Regions from separate parts of the Marinobacter sp. SS13-12 genome, predicted to be linked through region 2. Evidence: predicted binding sites of a transcription regulator. Region 2 holds the regulator's gene; the other holds the start of a gene.
The links. Region 2 encodes FliA, which starts transcription of late flagellar genes. Its sites were predicted from a motif close to CTAAAGTTTNNNNNNNNNNNGCCGNTAA; they were not measured.

Region 1 (7,559 bases), on a different contig from region 2:
GAAGCCACACGGACGGCGGACATAAAACGGCGCGGATTGGGAATGTTCTCGATGTGCAGCAGTATGGCGCGGGTCTGGCTGTCCTGGGCCAGGTAGTCGATCAGGTCATCGTGGTCGATATCCATGCCATCGCCCAGGGTCAGGAAGTAGGAGAAGCCCACTCCCCGGGCAAAAGCCCAGTCAATCACCGAACTGGCGATGGTGCCCGACTGGCCCACGAACGCCACCTTGCCGGGTATCGCGCCCATGTGGGCATAGGTTGCGTTCAGGCTGCGAGCAGGCACCATCAGGCCGATGGTGTTCGGTCCAAGCACCCGGATGCCGGTTTCCCGGGCCGCATCGCGGACCGAATACATCAACGGCTGGCCGGTCTTGCTGTGGCTACGGGACATGCCACCGGTCATCACAATCGCGGTACGGACACCGGCCTCCCCCAGCCGTTTGATCACCTTTGGCACGGTGTCCGGGGGTGTACAGATAATCGCCAGGTCAGGGCTAAAGTCCATATGGGACACTTTCCGGACGCAGGGCACGCCGTGTACGTTGTCATAATCATTCTGGTTGACCACCAGCAGCTGGCCGGGATAACCACCGCCAAGCAGGTTACGCAGCACCATACCGCCCAGGTTATCTGCCCGCTCCGAGGCCCCGATAACCGCTATGGAAGAGGGATTGAAAAGGCTTTCCAGGTATCGGGTGCTCAAGCGTTGCTCCTTGCTGCGGATCGACCGGGCGGATGTACACCCTATCTTAGGCGCTTGTCTGGTGATGTAAAATGTCTATCGCCACCATAAGACCAAAGAAACACGGCAGGGCTACCGTATCCCTGATAATATTGAACAAAATACAAGCATAACCAGAGCGTTCGGGATCAGCATGACTACGGGATTTTTCTCTCACGACGACTGCATGAAACACACCATGGGGGCAGAGCATCCGGAGTCCCCGGAACGGCTTGCGGCCATTATCAGTTACCTGGCAGATACCGGCATGGAGCAGGAACTGGACTGGGTAAGGCCGGATGAAGCCACGCGGGACCAGTTGCTGACCGTTCATCCCGAGCGCTACCTGCATCAACTGGAGCTGATGCAGCCCACCAGGGGGCGGGTCTATACCGACCCCGACACCGCGATGATGCCGGATACCCTGCGGGCCGCCCGCCTGGCCGCCGGCGCCAGTATTGAAGCGGTCGACATGGTACTCAGCAGTCAGCTCACCAATGCATTCGTGTGTGCCCGGCCACCGGGGCACCATGCCGAGCGCAGTAAATCCATGGGTTTCTGCTTCTACAACAACATTGCCCTGGCTGCGATGCGCGCCCTGAATTTCCACCACCTGGAACGGGTGGCCATCATTGATTTTGATGTCCACCAGGGCAACGGCACCGTCGATATCGTGGGCGGTGATGAGCGCATTCTGATGTGCTCCAGTTTTCAGCACCCGTTCTATCCCCACTCCCACGTGCACCGGCAGGCTGAGAACATTATCAACACCCCCATCCAGGCCGGGACCTCTGCTGACGAATATCGTAAAACGGTGGAAGCTGCCTGGGTGAAACGGCTACAGGATTTCCGCCCACAGCTGGTGCTGATTTCCGCCGGTTTCGACGGCCACCGGCTCGATCCCATGGCGGAACTGAATCTGGAAGTGGATGATTATCGCTGGCTGACGGAGATGATCACCAGCATAGCCGCTGACTCCGCCAATGACCGGATCATCTCCACGCTTGAAGGGGGGTATCATCTGAAGGCGCTGGCAGAAAGCGTGAATGTGCACCTTGAAGTGCTCAATTCCATTCGCTGATTGCTGGATTCAAGGCCGGCGCCTCAGGTGCCAGAGGTCAGGTATTGGGTGTTGCGGCATCATAGCCATTGGCCTGCTGCAGATCCGGCCGTTCGCCTTCCCGCTGCAGGCGGATGGTGGTGCGTCGGTTATCCGCCGGGCGGCCTGACACCTGGTACTGGTCCGCATGGGCCCTGACCGTCACCATATTGGTATCAACACCCTCCCCGATCAGGTAATCCGCCACCACATTGGCCCGTTCTTCGGACAGTGCCCGGTTATTGATACGGCTGCCGCTGCTGTCCGTGTGCCCGTCCACGAAAATCCGTTCCACCGTGGAATCTGCCTGAACGTAAGCCACTATGTTATCCAGCAGCTGCCTGTCGGCCCCGGAAAGACTGGTGCTGCCGGCTGAAAACGGAATACGGGAACGCTTGATCTGGTCATAGTTCACCGGCAGCAAACCGGACGTACAGGAACGGTAGCCGGAAAACTGGCCAGCAAAGTTGATGTTTGAGACCTTCACACGAACCGGGCTGCCGTCATACCAGGACTCCCGGGTCACCGTTGGGTCCATCCCTTCCAGCAGGCCCTGAACCATGTTCATGGCCTGGCGTGAATCCAGTGACACAGGGCGACGACCGTCGTCTATGTTTACCCGTCCCAGGGAGCGGGGTGCTATTCCCGGACGCCAGGATGGAGCCTCTACAACCAGCAGGCCCCGGCCAGGGCGCATCACCGGAGTTTCCGACTCCAGGAAAAAGGACAGGGATTCGCCGGCCCGATGACGGAATATGGCACGGCCGTAACCCGGCACCTGATGCACCAGGGTGCATTCGAAGACAGACTCCGACAGGTACCACTGGCTGTTCTCGATACCGGCACCATAGGTGGCGGCCTGGGCCGCATTGGCGGCAGCCAGTAAGCAGCATGCACTGGAGATCACTGCACTACGCAGGAAGGCTGGAATTCGTGCCATACCATCAGTCCGTCAAAGAAAGTTCACTGGTTACTTAACGGCCGCCACAAAGCATTCTTTAGGGTTCTGGCCTGAAACAATCGATGACGGCTTCTGATATAATTCCGCCAGAATTTTTCAGGGGCCCCATACCAAACGCCCCGGCAAGCCGGAAACCGTCAATGACCAATCAGATCACCATTACCCGCCCGGATGACTGGCATCTTCACGTACGGGACGGAGACATTCTCAAGGACGTAGTGCCAGCCACGGCCCGCTGCTTTCGCCGCGCCATCATCATGCCCAACCTGGTGCCACCTGTAACCGATGCGGAACAGGCCATGGCCTACCGCGACAGGATTCTGGACGCCGCAAGGGGCTATGACTTTGACCCACTGATGACGCTGTACCTGACAGAGACCACCACACCGGACCAGATCCGCGACGCCAAAGCGGCGGGGGTGGTTGCCGCAAAGCTCTACCCTGCCGGCGCCACCACCAATTCCGATTCCGGTGTTACTGATATCCGCAATATCTACCCGGTACTGGAAGCCATGAAGGATTGTGGCATGTTGTTGCTGGTCCACGGTGAAGTGACTGATCAGGACATCGATATCTTTGACCGGGAGAAGATTTTCCTGAAGCGGGTATTGGCGCCGACACTTGAAGCCTTTCCTTCGCTGCGGGTTGTTCTTGAGCATATCACCACAGCAGACTCGGCCGAGTTCGTCCGCAATCACGAGGGCGACAACCTGGGTGCCACCATCACCCCCCAGCACCTGATGTACAACCGCAACCATATGCTGGTCGGCGGCATTCGCCCTCACCTGTACTGCCTGCCGATTCTCAAACGTAACCGGCACCAACAGGCACTGCTGGATGCGGTCGTCAGCGGCGACCGGCGCTTCTTCCTGGGTACCGACTCGGCACCGCATTCAAAGGACCGGAAAGAAACCGCCTGCGGCTGTGCTGGTTGCTATTCCGCCTACAGCGCCATTGCATTGTACGCGGAAGTCTTCGAAGACCTTGGCATTCTCGACAAACTGGAGGCCTTTGCCAGTTTCAACGGCGCCGATTTTTACGGGCTGCCACGAAACACCGACACCATAACCCTGGTGCGGGAAAACTGGGACATGCCCGCTGAGCTGCCCCTGGCAGATGGCACCATTGTCCCGCTGAAAGCAGGTGAAAGCCTGAGATGGCGCCTCGCCCAGAACTGATTCAACACCTGTTCCTATACCAGGCCGGTGGAGCTGGCCAGAAACTCCGGGAGTTCAAGTGACTGACGAAAACAAAGAACGCCACCCCATGTCCCGCCGCTTTCGCGGATTCCTGCCTGTAGTGGTGGATGTGGAAACGGGCGGATTCAATCCCGAGCGGGATGCCCTGCTGGAAATTGCCGCTGTTATACTCACCATGGACGAAGACGGCTGGCTGGTACGTGGAGAAACCCACCTGCAGCAGATTGATCCGTTTGAAGGCGCCAACCTGGAACAGTCAGCCCTCGATTTCACCGGCATTGACCCCTGGAGCCCCGAGCGGGAAGCGGTGCCCGAGCGCGAGGGCCTGAGCGAGATTTTCGGGCCGATTCGCAAGGCGGTCAAAGCCCACGACTGCAAGCGGGCCGTGCTGGTAGGTCATAACGCCACCTTTGATCACAATTTCGTGTTCGCCGCTGCCCTGCGCGCGGATATCCGCCGCAACCCGTTCCACCCCTTCTCCACGTTTGATACCGCAACCCTGGCTGGGCTTGCCTACGGCCACACCGTACTGGCGCAGGCGTGCAAGCTGGCGGGCATTCCCTTCAGTAACAAGGAAGCCCATTCTGCCGCGTATGACGCAGAGAAGACCGCCGACCTGTTCTGCGGCATCGTGAACCGCTGGCGGGAAATTGGCGGCTTCCCACCGCCGCCTGTTCCGGACGAACCGGAATAACGGCCACAAAAAAACCCCGCTTCCCTGGAAGCGGGGTTTTTGTTTTCAGGGTAAGTCTTACCAGTAAATACCCCGCATGATCGCGGCGAAGGCCACCTGTTCAGATGAGACCTTCGGCCTCTCACCCGAGCGGCTGCCAGCAGCGGCCGGAGAATCCGGGAACATACGGTAACCGGTGTTCATCACGATCTCGCCCATCTTCGGCGCCAGCGCCTGCAGCACCTGGGCAAAGATGCCCAGCCGCGTGGCAATGCGCTTGGGCCGGTAGACAATGGCATCCACCACCATGTCGGCGGCTTCGTCCGGCGTCAGCGTGGGCACGGAATCGTAGATCTTGGTAGGCGCAATCATCGGTGTCTTTACCAGCGGCATATTGATGGTGGTAAAGGTGACGTTGCGATCCGACCACTCCGCAGCCGCACAGCGACTGAACGCATCCAGTGCCGACTTGGAGGCCACATAGGCCGAAAACCGCGGCGCATTGGTCAACACACCAATGGAGGAAATATTGATCACGTGACCGCGGTGGCGCTCCAGCATGGCCGGCGCAAAGCCCATGATCAGGCGAACCGAGCCGAAATAGTTCAGCTGCATGGTACGCTCGAAATCATGAAAACGATCGAACGACAGCGCCAGTGAGCGGCGGATTGAACGGCCGGCGTTGTTCACCAGCACGTCCACATGGCCATGGTTATCCAGCACCGTTTTCACAAACCGGTCGCAGTCTTCCATCTCGGCAAAATCGCACTGGTAGGCATGGACGTTACCGCCTCGAGCCTCGAGTTGCGCAGCGACTTCCATCAGGCGTTCTTTCTTGCGGGCACCGATGATCAGAATCGCACCGGCATCTGCGAGCTTTTCTGCTGTCGCCAGTCCAATGCCGGACGTACCACCGGTGATCACACAGACCTTGCCTTCAACGGTGCCGCGCAGGGTGCGGTCCTTGAACAGGTCGGGGTCCAGGTTACGCTCCCAGTAATCCCAGATCACGGCAGAGTAGCTATCAAGGCGTGGCACTTCGATGCCGGTACCCTTCAGAACCCGCTCGGTTTCACGGGCATCAAACTTCGTGGGGTAATTGATGAACGACAGCACTGACGGCGGAATGCCCATGTCGTCCAGTACCGCAGTTGTCAGACGCTTCACCGGAGGCAGGTTTTTCAGGCTCTGGCGGATGAACGGAGGAACAAATCCGAAGATCCGGGAATCCAGACGCATGGCCATGCGGGGCGCGTGACCGGCCTCGGAGAAGATATTGAGAATCTCGCCCACCTTGTAGGGATCGGAATCCACCAGGTGGAAACAGTTGCCGTCCTCGCCTTCCAGATGCGCGATGTGATCCATGGCATTCACCACAAAATCCACCGGAACAATGTTCAGGCGACCGCCCTCAATACCGATGGTCGGCACCCACTGAGGCAGCGCTCGGCGGATTTTCTGGATCATCTTGAAGAAGTAATAGGGGCCGTCGACCTTGTCCATCTCACCGGTTTTTGAGTGACCGATGACCATACCCGGTCGATAGATCCGGAACGGTACCTTGCAGCTCTGGCGAACGACCTTTTCTGACTCGTGCTTGGTCAGCAGGTAAGGATGATCCAGCTTTTCTGCTTCCTCGAACATGTCCTCACGGAACGTGCCCTTGAACATGCCAGCTGCGGCGATGGAGGACACGTGATGGAAACAACCGGCTTCCATGGCTTCTGCCGCCTGTACTGCGCTGAGCGTGCCCTCGATGTTGGTCGCCTGCTGGGCCTTTTCGTCGGCCCCCATGTCGTAAACCGCAGCAAGGTGAAAGAAATGATCAATGTTACCCTTGAGCGATTTCATCGTCTTGGCGTCAATGCCCAGGTCGGGGCTGGTAAGGTCGCCGATCACTGCCTTCACCCGGGACTCATCGGCGCCCCAACGCTCCCTGAGCTGGGCCAGTTTGTCCTGTGATTGCTCGCGCACCAGTACGTGTACTGTGCCGCCACGAGCCAGCAGTTTTTCAACGAGAAAACGGCCGATGAATCCGGTGCCACCCGTCAGAAAGTAATTCATTGATTGTCCACCCTGCTTGTTGCTCATTTGTTGTCTGTCCCTTAGTCGCCAGCGAGGTATTAGACCAAAGTCTTATACGCTCCCGGAACGCCGGCATTGTACTTAATTGCAACTCTCATGTATCCAACTTTTTTAGAGCAATTACTCTTTAACCCTTTGTTTTATTTAGAGCTATTACTCTAGTACCGGCATGGAAGCAGGCCCTGACCTGTTCGATTGCCCGACATACTGAAATTGAGACTAGCACATGGTGTGCAGCCTGCCCGCAAATCCCTACCATTACAGAGAAGAAATGAAACCTGTCAGGAGCAATGACATAATCGGAACCATTCATGACAGCTTCTGTCCTAACATCCCGGTTTTCGGAATCCCGACTATGAACCAAGACGATCCCAACGCTGAACGTTACATTGCCATCGCCCGCGCCTGCCTGAAGGCCATCAACGATACAGCCGCGGACGCCGGTACCAGAGAAGAGAAAATCCAGGCCGTCTACCAGGCCATAGACCACGCTTTCCAGGCCGAGTTCGCAGACTATCGCCGGTCTGTGGCGGTGATGGGGACCGTGCTCGAACGCATCGCCTCCGGCCAGCTTGATGCAGACGCCGCCGCCAGCCTGGCGAAAAAGACGCTGGATCAACAACCGGAAAGCACTCGCAACGAACTGATTCACTGACCATTCACCGACGATGAGAGGCACTATGCGCCCAGGCATTCATGGATTTGCCCACGGTTTCCCTGGCCTGAAGAAAGGCTTTATTCTGGTACTTCTTCTTGCCTTCAGCTCAGCGGTACTGGCCAACACCTCCCCCGTCAAAAGCCCGAACGACGACAACCAATA
Region 2 (7,559 bases):
CGGCCCAGCCTTCAATGGTTTTCTTCTGCAGCGAGAAATCCTTGGTGGCCTCGTAGGTCAGCAGGGCGCCCACTTCCTGGGCCAGCTCCCGGAAATTCTTGGTGCTGATGTCGGCGCGGCGCATCAGGCCTAGCTTGTGGCGGATCAGCGGGTGTTTCACCTCGTGAATGGGCATGGGCTCACCTTTTTTGCGTTCTGGTCTGTGGCTGAATGCTGAATGTTGGCGCGGCGCAAAGGCCGGCAAATGGCGCAAGGATACCGTATATCGACAGGTCCGTCAGGCATGGTGGAGATAAAAACCCTGAGGGCTGGTACGGATCTTGCGAACACACCTTCAATTGATGCGTCGGCGTCAAAAAAACCACCCGCGAAAGACCGCGGTTAACCGCTTATCGGAGAGTTTCCCGGCATGGACCGAGCGTTTGTCCTCAATAATGTCAAATCCCTGACGCGGGGTAATCTGGGCGTACCCATCATGCTGATGGGACTGCTGGGCATGATGATACTGCCCATGCCGGCATTCATGCTGGACGTGTTTTTTACCTTCAACATCACTCTCTCCATCGTGATATTGCTGGTGTGCGTGTACGCCCTGCGCCCTATGGAATTTGCGTCCTTTCCCACGGTATTGCTGGTGGCCACGCTGCTCAGGTTGGCGCTCAACGTTGCGTCCACCCGGATCGTACTGCTCAATGGCCATGAAGGCGGGGACGCTGCCGGTAAAGTCATCGAATCCTTCGGGGCGGTGCTGATCGGTGGTAACTACGCGGTTGGCCTGGTGGTGTTTGCCATCCTCATGATCATCAACTTCCTAGTGGTTACCAAAGGTGCCGGCCGGGTCTCGGAGGTCAGTGCGCGGTTTACCCTGGATGCCATGCCCGGCAAACAGATGGCCATAGATGCGGATCTCAATGCCGGCCTGATCAACCAGGACGAGGCCAAGCACCGTCGATCCGAGATCGCCCAGGAAGCCGATTTCTACGGGTCCATGGACGGTGCCAGCAAGTTCGTCAAGGGCGACGCCGTCGCCGGCTTGCTGATTCTCGCCATCAACCTGATTGGCGGTATCGCCATCGGTATGGTGCAGCACGGCCTGGATTTTGGTACCGCCACCCAGAACTACGCGCTGTTGACCATTGGTGACGGTCTGGTGGCGCAGATTCCGTCGCTGTTGCTGTCGACGTCTGCCGCCATCATGGTTACCCGCGTAACCTCCAGCCAGGATATGGGTGGGCAGATACTCCAGCAGATGTTCAATGCGCCCAAGGCCCTGGGTATTGCGGCGGTGATTCTGGTCATTCTCGGCCTGATTCCGGGCATGCCTCACATCGCCTTTCTCGGTCTTGGCGCCATTTCCGGTGGCATTGCATGGTATATCTGGCAGCAGGAGCGCCAGACCATTGAGGAAGAGGGGGTGTTTCCGGTCAGGGGCGGCGGCGCAAGACCGACTGGCCGGGATATTCCCTCCGTTGGTGATGGTGGGGACCAGGGTGCCCAGCTTCCGGCGCCGGGTGAGACACGTGAGCTGGGCTGGGATGATGTGGCGACGGTGGACATCGTTGGCCTGGAGGTCGGCTACCGTCTGATTCCCCTGGTGGACAAATCCCAGGGTGGTCAGCTGCTGAGCCGGATCAAGGGTGTGCGCAAGAAGCTCTCCCAGGATATGGGGTTCCTGATGCCCTCGGTTCACATCCGCGACAACCTCGACCTGATGCCCAACGTGTACCGCATTACCCTGATGGGCGTGACCATCGCCGAGGCCGAAATCCATCCGGACCGGGAGCTGGCCATCGATCCCGGCCAGGTGTTTGGCAAGATCGAAGGTATTGAGGGCAAGGACCCCGCCTTTGGTCTGGATGCCAGCTGGATAGAGCCGGACAAGAAGGACCAGGCGCAGACCCTGGGCTATACCGTGGTGGATGCCAGTACCGTAGTGGCCACACACCTCAACCAGATCCTCCAGAAGCACGCCCATGAATTGCTGGGTCACGAGGAGGTCCAGAAATGGCTGGATCAGCTTGAAAAGGTGTCTCCGAAGCTGGCGGAAGAGCTGGTTCCCACCACCGTCTCCATCAGCCTGCTGTTGAAAGTGCTGCAGAGCCTGTTGAAGGAAGAGGTGCCAATCCGCGATATGCGCTCGATCGCCGAGGCCATCGTGAACGTACATCCGAAGAGCCAGGACCCGAAACTGCTGACCACGGTTGCCCGTCAGTCCCTGCGCCGGATGATTGTCCAGAGCATCTGTGGCAACGATTCCGAAATCCCGGTGATCACGCTGGATCCAGACCTGGAACAGTTATTGCTAAAGTCCATGCAGCAGAGTCAACAATCCGGCGGTCAGGAAGACATCGGGCTGGTGCTGGAACCGAATATGGTCGAGAAGCTCCAGCGTTCACTCCAGGACAGCGTCCAGCGCCAGGAGATGCTGGGCAAGCCGGCGATACTGCTGGTGTCCGGGCCGCTACGGCCGGTACTGGCAAAGTTTGCAAGTTTCGGGGTTGAGCGATTGCACGTGTTGTCGTACCAGGAAATACCGGATAACAAACAGATCACCATTGTGGCATCCGTTGGCCAGTAAAGGCCGCGGACGGCAAGGCGGAAGGCGCCACACAGCGCTGACCGGGGAGGAAGAGTCATCATGAAAGTAAAACGGTTTTTTGCCCAGAGCATGGCAGAGGCGCTGCGCCAGGTGCGGGACCAGATGGGCCCCGATGCAGTGATTCTGTCCAATCGTCGTGTGGATGGTGGCGTCGAAATTGTGACAGCGCTGGATTATGACGAAAATATGGCGCGCCAACGGTTGGGAGATGCAGCCCGGGAAGCCACCAATGGATCCCGGCTGGCAGAACTCCAGGCGGAACAGCACCGCCGCCTGGAGGATGAGCTTGGCCGTTCCCGTGAGCGAATCCGCGAAGTCCGGGAAAAGCGCTCAGGGGCGGGCAGCCGCAATAATGGCTCGGATCAGGGTTATGCCAGTCTGGCGGCCGATGCTTTTGGCGGCAGCGAATTAACGGTGGAAGAGCCTGTTAGCGTGAACCCGGGCTATTCCGGTGAGCTGGCCCAGATGCGCGCTGAAATCAGCTCTCTCAGAGACCTGGTCGGTGCCCGTCGAGCGGCGGCCGAGCCTGAAAAAACGGCAGTGAATGCGGTGCAGCAACGGTTGGCGGAACGGCTGCAGGAATTCGGTCTGGGCCAGGAGCTTGCCGGTTCACTGTCCCGTCGCCACCGTGCCGGGCGTCTTGAAGATGGCTGGAAACAGTCGCTGAAAATGCTGGCAGCCGGCGTAAAAACCTCCCGGGCCGAGTGGCCCGAGGAGGGTGGCGTCTATGCCCTGGTGGGCCCCACAGGCTCTGGCAAGACCACCACCATCGGTAAGCTTGCGGCCCATTATGTACTGCGCCACGGAGCCGATTCCCTGGCATTGGTGACCACGGATCGCTACAGGGTGGCTGCCCACGAGCAACTGTTCGTGTTCGGGCGCATTCTGAATGTCCCGGTGCGGGTAGTGGATGAGACCCATTCACTGGATGATATTCTCGACGAATTGTCGGACCGCCACCTTGTGCTGATCGACACTGCAGGCCTGACCAGTACCGATAAAGGGTACGAGGAGCAACTCACGGAACTGGCCCGCAGTCATCACAATATTCGCACCCATCTGGTGGTTTCTGCGACCAGTCAGCCACGCATCATGAAATCCGTCTGGCATTGCTATAAGATGGCAAATCTCACAGGGTGTGTGATGACAAAAATTGATGAAGCACTGACCCTGGGAGAATCGCTGGGATTTGTTATGGAAACGGGATTGCCGGTTGCCTATTACACTGACGGCCAGAAGATCCCTGAAGACCTGCACCACGCCGAACCCATTCCGCTGGTGCGGCTGGCCGTGGAGAGGCTGAAAAAACTCCAGCAGCAAGAGGCGGTCGCTGTTTAATAACAACACAGCCTGTGGTTCAACGTGGCAAGAGATCAGAATCAGTATGAGCAAACCACATCCGGTACAGGTGATTGCGATTTCCGGCGGGAAGGGGGGCGTTGGCAAGAGTAACGTTGCGGTGAACCTCGGCATCGCCCTTTCGCAGAAAGGGCGGCGTGTCGTGCTGCTTGATGCCGATCTTGGTCTTGGCAATATTGACGTTTTGCTGGGGATTACCGCCAACCGGAACATCCAGGATGTTATTGCCGGTGACTGCGACCTGCGCGATGTGCTGGTCAGCGGTCCTGGCGGAATCAGGATTGTGCCAGCTTCCTCCGGTACCCAGCGCATGACCCAGCTGTCCTCGCTCGAGCACGCCGGGCTGATCAATGCCTTCAGCGAACTGGGCGACCAGATTGACGTTCTGATTGTGGATACCGCGGCCGGTATTTCCGATTCTGTGGTCAGCTTCCTGCGAGCCTCCCAGGAGTTGTTGCTGGTCGTATGCGATGAACCCACCTCCATCACCGACGCTTACGCCCTGATCAAACTGATGAACCGTGATTACGGCACTAACCGCTTCCGCATTCTGGCAAATCAGGTGCGTAACGAGCAGGAAGGCCGCCATCTGTTTGAAAAACTGACCAGAGTGACCGAGCGGTTTCTGGATGTAGCACTACAATATGTGGGTATAGTGCCTTACGACGAGGCCGTAAAAAAGGCGGTTCAACGCCAGCGCGCTGTGCTTGATGCCTATCCCCGTGCCAAGGCATCGCTTGCCATCAAGAGCCTGGCGGATAAAGTCGACAACTGGCCATTACCACAATCGCCCCGGGGGCATCTGGAATTTTTTGTGGAGCGGCTCGTCGAAGTCTGATTTTGATCCTTCACTGAAAAGCCGGATACATGACATTGGCGAAAGAACTTGGAATCTACCACCGGACCGGCACGCAGGGGCCCTCACAGCTTGTTGAGGAGCAGGCGCCGCTGGTCAAGAAAATCGCACTTCACCTGATGGCCCGGTTGCCGGCTTCGGTCCAGCTTGAGGACCTTATGCAGGCTGGTATGATCGGTTTGCTGGAAGCGGCCCAACGTTACAGCTCCACCAAGGGGGCTACCTTTGAAACCTATGCAGGCATCCGGATCCGCGGTGCCATGGTGGATGAGATCCGTAAGGGGGACTGGGTTCCCCGCTCCGTGCACAGAAACTCCCGCCGTATTGCCAAAGCTATCAAGGCCGTCGAGGACCGCTTGGGTCGTGAAGCCCTGGACTGGGAAGTCGCCGAGGAACTCGGCCAGAGCCTTGATGAATACCACTCCTCACTGAGCGATGCCAACAGTGGCCGACTTTTTAGCCTCGATGAGCTCAATGAATCCGGCGACCTGCCGATAAACGAAGCAGAGACCAGTGATAACCCACTGGAAGGCCTGACATCGGACAACTTCCGGAAGAACCTGGCCGCGGCCATTGGCGATCTGCCAGAGCGCGAGAAACTGGTGCTTGGTCTGTACTACCAGGAAGAACTGAACCTCAAGGAAATTGGCGCAGTTCTGGGTGTCAGCGAAAGCCGGGTGAGCCAGATCCACAGCCAGGCGGCACTTCGATTGCGGGGTCGGCTCTCCGACTGGAAGCAGTGAGCTCTGCCCGGTCACAGTCGTGGTGCAGCGTTGCAAAGCATTCTTTACTGTAGCCTTTTGGTAACCGGTGCTTTACAACCGGGCCAAAGGCAACACAATAAGCGGTAAATCTGCCGGCTTGCTGGACTGAGAGCCGGAAGCCAAAAACGAATTCCGGGCGTTTTATACTGGAGGTCCCATTGGACAAAAACATGAAAATCCTGATCGTGGATGATTTCTCCACCATGCGACGGATCATCAAGAACCTGCTTCGCGATCTTGGCTTTACCAACACCGATGAAGCGGATGATGGCAATACCGCACTGCCCATGCTCCGCAGTGGAAAATACGATTTTCTGGTTACCGACTGGAACATGCCGGGCATGTCCGGGCTGGACCTGCTCAAGGAAGTCAGGGCTGATGAGAACCTCAAGACCCTGCCGGTGCTCATGGTAACGGCCGAAGCCAAGCGGGATCAGATTGTGGCGGCGGCGCAGGCCGGGGTGAATGGCTACGTGGTCAAGCCGTTCACTGCAGCGGTCCTCAAGGAGAAGATTGAGAAGATCTTCGAGCGAATCCAGTAATCAGAGGTCGGACGGGCTCCCATGAGCGAAAATGACAAGAACCACCAGGGCCTCGACCCGGAGATTACGGAAAAGCTCCGTAGCCAGGCCGCTGAACTGGCTGAACAGGTCAATGCCGGAGAGTATGCCCGGGCCATGACCCTGATCAATGAGCTCAGCGAGGTAAGGGATCAGAGTCTGTACCGCGAGGTTGGCCGGCTGACCCGCAGCCTCCATGAGGCAATTCGCAACTTTCATGTCGATCCGCGTAATGATGAACAGTCCGAAGCGCTGTCAAAAATGACCGACGCGTCGGACCGCCTGGAATACGTGGTCCAGATGACGGGAAAGGCGGCTAACCGCACCATGGACCTGGTGGAAGAAGCCATGCCCCGGGCCAGCGCCATTCGTGATGAAGCGGCAGAGTTGAGGGACGAGTGGCAGAGGCTGCGCCGCCGTGAGATGGCGCCGGCAGAATTCCGCGAACTCTATGCCCGGATAGATACCTTTTTTGTCAGCCTCAATACCGATGCCGGCGCCATGTACGAGAACCTGTCGGAAATACTGCTGGCCCAGGATTTTCAGGACCTGACCGGCCAGGTCATCCAGAAGGTCACCACACTGGTCAAAGAGGTGGAGGAACATCTGCTGAGCCTGGTGGTGATGGCCAGCCATGTGGACCAGATGACCGGCACCGTGCACGAACTGGATGAGAAGGAAAAAGTATCGGCGGAGCAGGGTGTGGGGCCGCAGATAAAAGCCGAAGAGCGCGAAGATGTTGTATCGGGCCAGGACGATGTTGATGATCTTCTGTCCAGTCTTGGTTTCTGAGTAAAAGAGGGTAACCCATGGCGTTTGATGCCGATGAAGAGATCCTGCAGGACTTCCTTGTTGAAGCAGGCGAGATACTCGAAAAGCTGTCAGAGCAGCTTGTCGACCTTGAGCAACATCCGGATGACAGTGATCTGCTCAACGCCATTTTCCGTGGTTTTCATACGGTAAAAGGCGGTGCCGGCTTCCTTCAGTTGGATGCCCTGGTCCGCTGCTGCCATTCCGCGGAGAACGTGTTTGATATCCTGCGCAATCACAAGCGCAAGGTGGACTCTGAGCTGATGGACGTGGTGCTGGAAGTGCTGGACCATGTCAACGCCATGTTCGAACAGGTTCGTCACCATGAAGAACTGACGCCCGCTCCCGACGAACTGATTGCCGCCCTGGATGCGCTGGCGAAACCTGCGGGAGCAGCAGCCCCGGCAGCAAGCGCAGCGGCAGAGCCGGCAGAACCAGCGACGGAAGCAGGCTCAAGCGACGATAACGGTGATATCACCGACGACGAATTCGAACAACTGCTGGATGCCCTTGAAGACGAGAAAAACAGCGCCCCGGCCACATCCGGGGGAGGCAGCCCGTCTGCCGGCGGTGATGACGAAATCTCCGATGATGAATTTGAAGCACTGCTG

Region 1: the regulator FliA is predicted to act here: its motif matches at 2,796-2,823, upstream of QPL94_RS15700 (flagellar protein MotY).

Annotation. Positions count from the first base shown of each region.
Region 1 covers NZ_JASSUA010000002.1:585,121-592,679, reverse strand. Annotated here, with positions in the region: gene QPL94_RS15710 (bifunctional acetate--CoA ligase family protein/GNAT family N-acetyltransferase) at 1-704, opposite strand, end outside; gene QPL94_RS15705 (histone deacetylase family protein) at 877-1,803, shown strand; gene QPL94_RS15700 (flagellar protein MotY) at 1,841-2,761, opposite strand; gene pyrC (dihydroorotase) at 2,923-3,960, shown strand; gene rnt (ribonuclease T) at 4,019-4,675, shown strand; gene QPL94_RS15685 (SDR family oxidoreductase) at 4,733-6,718, opposite strand; gene QPL94_RS15680 (hypothetical protein) at 7,095-7,394, shown strand; gene QPL94_RS15675 (insulinase family protein) at 7,420-7,559, shown strand, end outside.
Region 2 covers NZ_JASSUA010000001.1:2,220,632-2,228,190, forward strand. Annotated here, with positions in the region: gene upp (uracil phosphoribosyltransferase) at 1-175, opposite strand, end outside; gene flhA (flagellar biosynthesis protein FlhA) at 410-2,578, shown strand; gene flhF (flagellar biosynthesis GTPase FlhF) at 2,639-3,937, shown strand; gene QPL94_RS10225 (MinD/ParA family protein) at 3,984-4,796, shown strand; gene QPL94_RS10230 (RNA polymerase sigma factor FliA) at 4,826-5,557, shown strand; gene cheY (chemotaxis response regulator CheY) at 5,737-6,120, shown strand; gene QPL94_RS10240 (protein phosphatase CheZ) at 6,142-6,930, shown strand; gene QPL94_RS10245 (chemotaxis protein CheA) at 6,948-7,559, shown strand, end outside.